One region of the Streptomyces sp. NPDC032161 genome, then DNA from elsewhere that is predicted to be linked to it. Evidence: riboswitches for the same ligand, from Rfam matches in the RefSeq annotation. Region 1 holds a riboswitch; the other holds the start of a gene.
The links. Region 1 has a riboswitch for thiamine pyrophosphate ahead of thiC (phosphomethylpyrimidine synthase ThiC). Riboswitches for the same ligand answer to the same signal wherever they lie in the genome.
Positions count from the first base shown of each region.

Region 2: linked by a shared signal. The riboswitch ahead of thiO (glycine oxidase ThiO) and the one ahead of thiC (phosphomethylpyrimidine synthase ThiC) in region 1 are both predicted to bind thiamine pyrophosphate.

Region 1 covers NZ_JBEZVN010000038.1:17,091-22,721, forward strand. Annotated here, with positions in the region: gene AB0E67_RS31825 (DUF5326 family protein) at 33-245, shown strand; gene AB0E67_RS31830 (helix-turn-helix domain-containing protein) at 495-1,265, shown strand; gene AB0E67_RS31835 (SsgA family sporulation/cell division regulator) at 1,367-1,804, shown strand; gene AB0E67_RS31840 (YibE/F family protein) at 1,924-3,255, opposite strand; TPP riboswitch at 3,330-3,463, shown strand; gene thiC (phosphomethylpyrimidine synthase ThiC) at 3,456-5,270, shown strand; partial or broken gene AB0E67_RS31850 (IS1182 family transposase) at 5,408-5,631, shown strand, end outside.
Region 2 covers NZ_JBEZVN010000002.1:360,866-366,496, reverse strand. Annotated here, with positions in the region: gene AB0E67_RS07420 (thiazole synthase) at 1-145, opposite strand, end outside; gene thiS (sulfur carrier protein ThiS) at 148-432, opposite strand; gene thiO (glycine oxidase ThiO) at 429-1,634, opposite strand; TPP riboswitch at 1,632-1,745, opposite strand; gene AB0E67_RS07405 (hypothetical protein) at 1,818-2,162, shown strand; gene AB0E67_RS07400 (FAD-dependent oxidoreductase) at 2,272-3,453, shown strand; gene AB0E67_RS07395 (Rv2175c family DNA-binding protein) at 3,555-3,920, shown strand; gene thiE (thiamine phosphate synthase) at 4,175-4,828, shown strand; gene metF (methylenetetrahydrofolate reductase [NAD(P)H]) at 4,987-5,631, shown strand, end outside.

The DNA.
Region 1 (5,631 bases):
GAGCAGGGACGCACAGAGACGAGGCGAGGACGATGGCCGTACGGGAGATATTCGCCGGGATGCCCTGGTGGGTGAAGTGGATCGCGGTGCCGGTGATCGCGATCGTCGTGTTCGGCGGACTGATCGCCAGCGTGCTCGGTTTCGTGATCGGCCTGCTCTTCAAGATCCTGCTCTTCGTGATCCTGGTCGGCGGTCTCGTCTTCGTCGTGCGCAAGGTCATGTCCTCCTCAGGTGGTGGCTGGTAGTAATCAGGGGGATCGGAAACCAGCCATGGTGTTAGCCCAGCTGAGCTAAGCCAGGGACGAAACAACGCACCTTGGGGATACGGCCGATATGGTGGCATTCCACTGCCGCCACCTGGGAATTAACTGACCGTCACCACCATGACCAGTGGTTTGCACGGTGTTCGGCCCTCGTACCCAGCCATGCGGCGGTCTGTGGGGGAGGCCCCCACAGGCGGGCTGACCGCCCGTCACCATGCCTGGGGGTGACCGTTGACCACGGCATCGAGCACCGCTTCCCCGACCTTGATCGGCTCGGTGCAGCGAGCGCTGAGGCTGCTGGAAGCAGTGGGCGCGCATCGCGACGGGGCGCCCGCGAAGCAGCTGGCCAGGGAGGCGGGGCTCCCCCTTCCCACGGCCTATCACCTGCTGCGCACCCTGACGCATGAGGGCTATCTGCGTCGTGACAACGGAGTGTTCCGCTTCGGCGCCGCCGCCGAGCGTCTGACCGCCGAGGGTACGCCGCAGAATCGTCGCAGCAGGATGTCCGAGTCGCTCAGCCGCTGGCGCGAGGCCATCGGTGTCCCCGTGTACTGCGCCGTCTACCGAGAGGGCGAGATCGAACTCGTCGCGGTCGCCGATGATCCCGCCATGCCCGCCGTGCGCGAGTGGGCGTCCTTCCGGGAGACCGGGCACGCCCACGCGATCGGCCAGTGCCTGCTGAGCCGACTGGACGAGAAGGCGCGCGAGGACCACCTGAACCGGCATCCGGTACGGCCACTGACCCCCTATTCGGTGAGGGACCGCGCGACATTCCTGGAGCGGCTGCGGTCGCTGGAGCGCATGGAACCCGTCGTCGAACGGCAGGAGTACGCGCTGGGAACGGTCTGCGCGGCCATCCCGATCAGCGCCGGCTTCACCGCCGCCGCTATGGCGATTTCAGTACCCCTGGAACAGGAACACCGATTGCTCCCCGCAGTCGAACAGCTACGTGGTGAAGTGTCCAACCTCTTGCGTTCATTCGTGTTCTCTATCAGTATCTGAAAAATCACTCCTTGTGATCTGCTATCGCGTGCACCACGATGGCGTCAATAGGGCCATGGGGGATCATTCCTGGCCAGATTCATCTACTGCGGGGTTGAACGATGCGCGAGTCGGTTCAAGCTGAGGTCATGATGAGCTTTCTCGTCTCCGAGGAGCTCTCTTTCCGGATCCCGGTGGAGCTCCGGTACGAAGTGTGTGATCCGTATGCGATTCGGATGACCTTCCATCTGCCCGGTGACGCCCCCGTCACCTGGGCATTCGGCCGTGAGTTGCTGCTCGACGGCCTCAACAGCCCCAGTGGCGACGGCGATGTGCACATCGGGCCCACGGATCCCGAGGGGCTTTCCGATGTACACATCCGCCTTCAGGTGGGCGCCGACCGTGCCCTCTTCCGGGCTGGTTCGGCGCCGCTCGTGGCTTTTCTCGACCGGACCGACAAGCTCGTGCCGCTCGGACAGGAGCGCACGCTGGGTGACTTCGAGGGAAACCTGGAGGAGGCCCTGGGTCGGATCCTCGCCGAGGAGCAGAACGCCGGCTGAAGGAAACGGTGTCGCCGACCGGTGCCCGCCGGTCGAACACGGCATCCGCCGAATGGGTGAATCGCTCTCCGTATTCAGGACCGCTCCTCGTCTGTCGGCCGATGTCCGTTCCGGGGTGCTCATGGCTTCGTCCTGCGACGGCGGCCCTTCCCGGCCCGTACGGGTGCTGAAGCTCCGGCTTCCGCGCCGAGCCCTGTACGGTCCGCGGAGACCACCAGCGCGGCGAGCACCGTTGTCACCGGCACCGATGCGACCAGCCCGATCGAACCGACCAGCGTCCGTACGATCTCCTCCGCCACCAGCTCGCTGTTGGCCACCGTGCCCACGCTGCTCCTGGCGATCGAGAACAGCAGCAGCAACGGCAGCGCGGCGCCCGCGTAGGCGAGCACCAGCGTATTGACGACCGAGGCGATGTGATCGCGCCCGATCCTGATCCCCGCCCGGTAGAGCCCCCGCACGCCCATCGTCGGGTTCGCCTGGTGCAGTTCCCAGACGGCCGACGTCTGGGTGACCGTCACGTCGTCGAGCACCCCGAGCGAACCGATGATGACGCCGGCCAGCAGCAGGCCGCTCATGTCGATGCGCGGATACAGGCCGTGGATGAGGCCGGTGCTGTCGTCGGTGTTGCCGGTCAGGCTCGCCCAGCCGATGAACAGCGAGCCGAGCAGCCCGATCAGCAGCAGCGAGATCAGTGTGCCCACCACCGCGACCGAGGTGCGGGCGGTGAGCCCATGGCACATGTAGAGCGCGATCAGCATGATGGCACTGGACCCGACCACCGCCACGATCAGCGGATTCGAGCCCTGAAGGATGGCCGGGAGGATGAACAGGGTCAGCACGGCGAACGACACGGCGAGCGCGACCAGCGCCATCACCCCGCGCATCCTTCCCACCGCGACCACGACCAGGGCGAAGATCCCGGCCAGCAGCGCCATCGGGAACTTCCGGTTCACATCGGTCACCGAGTACTGCAGGTCGTGGGGCGCGTCCGGGGCGTACGCCACGACCACGCCCTGCCCCTCGCGCAGCTGACGTGGTGCGTCGGGCTGGACGATCTCCACGAACCGCCGGCCCTTGTCGTGACCGGTCGTCACCTCGACCGTGGCCTTCGCGCACAGCCCGGTGCGGCCCGCCGACTGCGGAGCGGTCTCGCCGCCGACCGGCATCTGGGAGGCGTTCACCTCCTTGCAGTCCACCGTGTCGACGTTCACCACCTTCCCCTGCTGGGTCTGCCGGTCGAAGCCGACACCGGTTCGTTCGTGCGGTGGCGCACCGCCCGGCCAGAGCGCCGCCAGTCCGGCGAGGACCGCGGCGGCGAACGGGATCAGTACGGCCGCGATGACCTTCCGCAGATGTCTGGAGACGGGCGCGGCGGGGCCGTGGGCGTGCGTATGGCCGTGTGTGTGGCCGTGGTGGGGACTCGGCGGTTCGGGAACGCTAGGGAGGGACATCACCGGGCGATCATCGCAAGGAGGCATGGGACCCTCTGTTCATTCCGCCGGACGGGGCGCTAGCGTGGAGGAACCTTTGCACACGCGGGAGCTCGGAGCACCGGGCTGAGAGGGCGCTGATATCCGTACGTCCGTACGGGATGAGCTGCGCCGACCGCCGAACCTGTTACCGGGTAATGCCGGCGTAGGGAGTAGGTCTCATGACCACATCGGACGCACGCACGCCTGCCTCCAACCAGAGCGACGAGGCCGGGAAGTCCATCGGCTGGCACAAGGGATACGTCCAGGGCTCGCGCCCCGACATCCGTGTGCCGGTCCGTCAGGTGCACCTCACCAACGGCAAGGACGTGACGCTGTACGACACGTCGGGGCCGTACACCGACCCCACCGTCGAGACCGACGTCCGTCGCGGGCTCGCGCCGCTGCGGGAGAACTGGATCATCGCGCGCGGCGACACCGAGGAGTACCCGGGCCGGCCCGTCCGACCCGAGGACGACGGGCTCAAGCACACCTCGCCGAGAACGGGGTCTCCCCTGCTCGAGCGAAGCCGAGAGCTTGGGGAAGGGCTGCGCAATCTCGACGCAGTCTTCCCCGGTCGGCCCCGGCTGCCGCGCCGCAGCCGGGACGGCCGGCCCGTGACCCAGCTCGCGTACGCCCGCCGGGGCGAGATCACCCCGGAGATGGAGTACGTGGCGATCCGGGAGAACGTCGAGCCGGAGGTGGTGCGGGAGGAGATCGCCGCGGGCCGCGCCGTGCTGCCGGCCAACGTCAACCACCCCGAGACCGAGCCGATGATCATCGGGAAGCGGTTCCTGGTGAAGGTCAATGCCAACATCGGCAACTCCGCGGTGACGTCCTCCATCGAGGAGGAGGTGGAGAAGATGACGTGGGCGACGCGGTGGGGCGCCGACACGGTCATGGACCTTTCCACCGGCCGCAACATTCACACCACCCGTGAGTGGGTTCTGCGCAACTCGCCCGTGCCGATCGGCACCGTGCCCCTCTACCAGGCCCTCGAAAAGGTCGACGGCAAGGCCGAGGAGTTGACCTGGGAGATCTACCGGGACACCGTCGTCGAACAGGCCGAGCAGGGCGTCGACTACATGACGGTGCACGCCGGCGTACGCCTGCCGTACGTTCCGCTGACCGCCCGCCGCAAGACCGGCATCGTCTCGCGAGGCGGCTCGATCATGGCGGCGTGGTGTCTCGCCCACCACAAGGAGTCGTTCCTCTACGAGAACTTCGAGGAGCTCTGCGAACTCCTCGCCTCCTACGACGTGACGTACTCGCTCGGCGACGGGCTGCGCCCCGGCTCGATCTCGGACGCCAACGACGAGGCGCAGTTCGCCGAGCTGCGCACGCTCGGGGAGCTGAACACGATCGCCAAGCGGTACGGCGTCCAGACCATGATCGAGGGGCCGGGCCATGTCCCGATGCACAAGATCAAGGAGAACATCGACCTCCAGCAGGAGATCTGCGAAGAGGCTCCCTTCTACACGCTCGGCCCGCTGACCACCGATGTCGCTCCGGCGTACGACCACATCACCTCGGGTATCGGCGCGGCGATGATCGCCTGGTGGGGCACGGCGATGCTCTGTTACGTGACGCCCAAGGAGCACCTCGGGCTGCCGAACCGGGACGACGTGAAGACCGGCGTGATCACGTACAAGATCGCGGCCCACGCCGCGGATCTCGCCAAGGGGCATCCGGGGGCGCAGGACTGGGACGACGCGCTCTCCGACGCCCGGTTCGAGTTCCGTTGGGAGGACCAGTTCAATCTGGCGCTCGATCCGGTCACGGCACGGGAGTTCCACGACGAGACGCTGCCGGCGGAGCCGGCGAAGACGGCGCACTTCTGCTCGATGTGCGGCCCGAAGTTCTGCTCGATGAAGATCTCTCAGGACATCCGGCGTGAACACGGGGTGTCACAGGCGGAGATCGAGGCGGGGATGTCGGAGAAGTCGAAGGAGTTCGCGGCGGCGGGCCACCGCGTCTACCTGCCCGTCGCGGACTGAGACGAGAGCCGACCGAGGCGACAAGGGGGGCGGACCGCAGGGGACGCTGTTGGTTTGTTCGGTCCCGCGCGTGACGTCGGTCTTCACGATCCGGTTGTGGTCGTGGAGACCGACGTTGTTGTGTGGGGTGGGTGTCGATGTCGATGCAGCCGAAGGGGCCGGGGGAGATTCCGGCGGAGACGGTGCGGGTCGCCCGGGCAGCGTTCCCGAAGGGAAGCCTGGCGATCCGGGCCCGGGACGAGTTGGGGCCGATGTTCCGCGATGAGGACTTCGCGGATCTGTTCGCCTCACGTGGCCGGCCTGCCTGGTCACCTGCGGGGCCGGCGCTGGTGTCGGTGCTCCGGTTCGTGGAGGGGCTGAC
Region 2 (5,631 bases), on a different contig from region 1:
GGCGGCGCATCGCGACGGTGGTCAGCTCGGTGCCGGAGGCGACGAGGGAGCGTTCCAGCACATCGAGGCTGGGCGCCCCGCCCGTGCCCATGATCAGCCGGGAGCCGAACGTGGTGTCCCCGAGGGCGAAGAGGTCGTCGGACACGGTCAGCCTCCCTGGACCGCGGTCAGGATCTCGACCCGGTCCCCGTCGCGCAGCGCCGTGGCGGACCACTGCCCGCGCGGCACGACGCTCTCGTTGACGGCCGCCGCGACACCGGAGCGGGCCGAGGTCAGCCCGGCGACCAGCGCGTCCAGGGCGGTGCCCGCGGCGAGGAGCCGGACCTCCCCGTTCACGGACACGGACACGGAGGCGGGGGAGGGGGAGGGGACGGGCGCGGAGTCGGCGAGGGGCACGGAACCGGAAGCGGGGGAGGGCGCGGGCTCGGTCATGCGGGCTGCTCCTGACGTACGGAGTCGACGGCGGGCGAGAAGCGGTACGGGGTGAAGGGGCGGGCCACCTCGGGCAGCTCTCCGTCGGCCAGCGACGCCGCCATGACGTCTCCGGTGACGGGCGTGAGCAGCACCCCGTTGCGATGGTGGCCGGTCGCGAGATGGAGGCCGGGCAGCGCGGTGGGGCCCAGCAGCGGGGCGTTGTCGGGGGAGCCGGGGCGCAGACCGGCCCGGGTCTCGACGAGCGGCAGCTCCGTGATGCCGGGCACCAGCTCGTGGGCGTCCCGCAGCAGCTCGTAGACGCCGCCCGCGGTGACGGTGGTGTCCCAGCCCATCTCCTCGCTGGTGGCGCCGACGACCAGTTCGCCGTTCTCGCGCGGTACGAGATAGAGGGGGCCGCCCCGGACCACGGCCCGGACCGTCCGGGAGAGGAAGGGCGCGTACCGGGCGGGCACGGTCAGCCGCAGCACCTGCCCCTTCACCGGCCGGACCGGTGGCGCGACCGCGTCCGGCAGGCCCGGCAGCCGGCCGCTGAGACTCCCCGCGGCGAGCACGACCTGGTCGGCGGCCAGCTCCGGGCCCCCGGCGAGCACGATTCCAGTGGCCCGGTCGCGCACCACCGTCAGACGCTCCGCCCGGGCCCGGTGGAAGACCACCCCGGCCCGCTCGCACGCGGTCAGCAGCGCGGCGGCCAGCCGGCGCGGATCGATCTGGTGATCGCCGTCGACCCGCAGCCCGCCGCGCACGCCCGGCGCGAGCATCGGCTCCAGGCGGCGGCACTCGCGGCCCGTCAGCCACTCCGACTCCAGGCCCGAACGCCGTTGCAGGGCGTGCAGCTCCCGCAGATGGGCCCGGTCGTCGGAGTCCAGCGCGACGGCGAGCGTGCCACAGGCGCGAAAGCCCGTGTCCCGGCCGCTCGCCTCCTCCAGCTCCGCCACGAACGCCGGGTAGCGGGCGGCCGAGGCGAGATTCAGCCCCAGCAACAGCTCCTCGCCGTAGTGGAGTTCGGTGACGGCGGCCAGCATCCCGGCGGCCACGCGGGCGGCCCCGCCGCCCGGATCGGGATCGGCGACCGCGGTGCGCAGTCCGCGCTGCGCGGTCCGCCAGGCGGTCACCAGGCCGATGATTCCGCCCCCGACGACGAGGACGTCGTACGGCCCCCCGTCCCGGGCGCACCGGCCCTCGTGATGAGAAGAACGCATGGGCGTCCAGCCCCTCCCTTCGCCGGCATGACCCGGATCAGGTTCGTACGGTCGGAGGCCGCTCCAGCCTCCCTCTCAGCCCGCTGCGTCCGGGCTCCCGCGAGTGTCTTACCGTGGCCACCCTAAACCCCGCCCGCCGGACCCGGGTGAGGGACCGCCGGACCCAGGCAAGGGAGCAGCGCCATGGCCCGTTCGCTCGACGGACTCGTCCTCTCGCCGGTCGCCGACCAGGCGCCCGGTCAGGTCGGCACCCGCACCCGCTTCACGTACCACGAGGAGGGCGGCCGGATCTGGGCCGAGTACGCGGGCGGCGACGTGGTACGCGGCCATCTCGTCGGCACCCGCGCCGGTGACGTCCTCGACTTCCGGTACGTGCAGCTCAAGCAGGACGGAACGACGTCCTGCGGCCACTGCGTCTCCACCGTCGTCGATCTCCCGGACGGCCGGGTCCGGCTGGAGGAGCGGTGGGAATGGGAGTCGCAGGAGGGCAGCGGCACCAGCACCGTGGAGCAACTCCCCCTGCCATGACGTTCTGTCAGGTGTTTATGGTGTACAGGTGAGCGATCAGCAGCAGTCGCAGCAGTCGGAGCGCCCGGAACCGGGCGCGGAGCGCCGCGTCGTCGTCGTCGGCGCGGGCATGGCCGGTGTGCAGACGGCCGTGGCCCTGCGGGAACAGGGCTTCACCGGCCCCGTCACGATGATCGGCGCCGAACCCCACCAGCCCTACGACCGGCCCCCGTTGTCGAAGGCGGTGCTGCTCGGCAAGGCCGAGGACTCCGCCTTCGACATCGACTTCGAGGCGCTGGCCATCGAGCTCGCACTCGGCCTCGACGTCACCGGACTGCGGGCCGCGGCGCACGAACTGGACACCCCGTCCGGTCCCGTCCCCTACGACGTGCTGGTGATCGCGACCGGCGCCGAACCGATCGTCCTGCCCGGCACCGAGGGTGTCCCCGGCGTCCACCTGCTGCGCACCCTCGACGACGCGGCCCGGCTGCGGCCCGTCCTCGACGAGCGGCACGACGTGGTGGTCGTCGGCGCGGGCTGGATCGGCGCCGAGTTCGCCACCGCGGCCCGCGCCGCCGGCTGCGCGGTCACCGTCCTGGAGGCCGCCGACCAGCCGCTCGCCGGCGCGCTGCCCGCCGAGGTCGCCGCCCCGATGGCCGCCTGGTACGCCGAGAGCGGCACCGAGCTCCTCACCGGCGCCCGGGTCGACCACGTCGAACCGAGCCGGGTGGTCCTCGCGGACGGCCGCGCGATCCCGGCCGGGGCCGTCGTCGTCGGCATCGGCGCCCGCCCCGCCACCGGCTGGCTGGCCGGCTCGGGCATCGCGCTCGGCCCCGACGGCTCGGTGACCGCCGACGCCGCGCTGCGCACCTCGCTGCCCGACGTGTACGCGGTCGGCGACTGCGCCTCGTTCCCGTCCGCCCGCTACGGCGAACGCCTGCTCGTCCACCACTGGGACAACGCGCTCCAGGGCCCCCGGACCGTGGCCGCCGACATCGTCGCGGCGGCGGGCGGGGACCACCCGGTGCCGCCCGCCTACGACCCCGTCCCGTACTTCTGGTCCGAGCAGTTCGACCGGTTCGTGCAGTACGCGGGCCACCACGCGGGCGCCGACACCCTGTTGTGGCGCGGCGACGCCGCCGGCCCCGCCTGGTCGGTGTGCTGGCTGCGCGACGGCGTCCTGGTGGCGGTCCTCGCCGTGGGCCGCCCCCGCGACCTGGCGCAGGGCCGCAGGCTCATCGAGGCGGGCACCCGCATCGACCCGGCGCGGGCCGCCGATCCCTCCGTGCCCCTGAAGTCGACGGCCCTCTGACACCCGTACTCCGCGGCCGCCGACCCTCCGACGGCGTACCGGCACCGCCCGTACGGTCGGCCCGGCTACCGACTGTCGGTCCGGGATGGCACGCTTGTCCCGTGACCGAGATTGACGCAAAGATCGATGCTCTCGTCCCCGCCTGGCTCCACCTCCCCGACATCGCCGACATGCTCGGTGTCGAGGTGACACGTGTGCGGCAGCTGGTCAAGGAGGGCCAGCTCATCGCCGTACGCCGCGGTGAGAACCGGGCTCTCCAGGTGCCGGCCGCCTTCATCGCCGGCAACAAGGTGGTCAAGGGCCTCTCCGGCACCCTGACCCTCCTGCGGGACGACGGCTTCAACGACGAAGAGATGCTGGAGTGGCTCTTCACCCCCGACCCGACCCTGCCGGGCACCCCCGCCCAGGCACTGAGCGAGAATCGCGGCACGGAGGTGAAGCGCCGCGCCCAGGCGCTCGCCGTCTGAGAGCCTGCCGGGTGACCTTCGATCGGAATACGGACGCGGTAGGGTGCGTGCGATTCCAAGGCGCCGGGATGTCCTCGTAGTGGAACTGCGCGGATATCCCGGCAACGCCTCGCCGGAAGCGTGCGTGCCAGGGCGTGGCCGCCCGGTCAGAGGTCGCCCGACAGGCTCTGAGAGCCCGTCGGGGTGCGGGCCGCACGGCCCGCACCCCGAGCCGCTCCGATCACCGTTCACGCTCTTTCGGGGGGAACCGCACCATGCCCACGCCTCGCGCGCAGCTGTCCGACGCCCGGCTCTACCTGTGCACGGACGCCCGCAGGCGCCAGGGAGACCTCCCGGCCTTCCTCGACGCCGTCCTCGCCGCCGGGGTCGACATCGTCCAGCTGCGCGACAAGGGCATGGAGGCCGCCGAGGAGCTCGAACACCTCGCGGTCCTCGCCGACGCCTGCGCGCGCCACGGCAAGCTCCTCGCGGTGAACGACCGGGCCGACGTCGCCCACGCCATCCGCTCCGACGTGCTCCACCTCGGCCAGGGAGACCTGCCGGTCCCCGCGGCCCGCGCCGTCCTCGGCGACGACGTGCTGATCGGCCGCTCCACCCACGCCCGGTCCGAGGTCGACGCGGCCGTGGCCCAGCCCGGAGTCGACTACTTCTGCACCGGCCCCTGCTGGCCCACCCCGACCAAGCCCGGCCGCCCCGCCCCGGGCCTCGACCTCGTGCGGTACGCGGCCTCGCTCGGCACCCGGCGCCCCTGGTTCGCCATCGGCGGGATCGACGCGGGCAACCTCGACGAGGTGCTGGACGCCGGGGCGCGCCGGGTGGTCGTCGTACGGGCGATCACCGAGGCCGACGATCCCGCGGCGGCCACCGCCGACCTCGTCGGAAGGATCCGGGCCCGCGCGGAGGCGTGACCGCGGCCCCGTGACCGGGCGCGGTCCGGAGACATCGGGGCGCGGTGGGCCGGAGCGTGGACGGCCGAATGTCCGAAGGATGGACAAAGAAACGTTCAATCCGGACATTTAGCGCTGGTCTGGTCCTGCGGTCCGCGCGCTCTGGTTAACCTGCCCGTATGGCCCTTGGCACACCTACCACCAGGACGGATCACGCGCCCACGGTGCGTGAACTCCTCGCGACCGGCAAGCCCTCGTACTCCTTCGAGTTCTGGGCGCCCAAGACCGAGAAGGGCGAACGCAACCTCTGGAACGCCCTGCGCCGCGTCGAGGCGGTGCGGCCGAGTTTCGTCTCCGTGACGTACGGCGCCGGCGGCTCCACCCGGGCAGGGACGGTCAAGGCCACGCAGGAGATCGCCGCCGACACCACCCTCACCCCGGTCGCGCACCTCACCGCGGTCAACCACTCCGTCGCCGAGCTGCGCAACATGGTCGGGCAGTATGCCGGCGCCGGGATCCGGAACATCCTCGCCGTGCGCGGGGACCCGCCCGGCGACCCGATGGGCGAATGGGTCGAGCACCCGCGGGGCGTGCGGTACGCGGCCGATCTGGTCCGGCTCATCAAGGAATCCGGTGATTTCTGTGTCGGGGTCGCGGCATTTCCCGAGATGCACCCGCGTTCGAGCGACTGGGACACCGACATCCGGCATTTCGTGGACAAGTGTCGTGCCGGTGCCGATTATGCGATCACCCAGATGTTCTTCAATCCGGACGATTATGTTCGGATGCGTGACCGGGCAGTCGCTGCGGGTTGCGAAACCCCG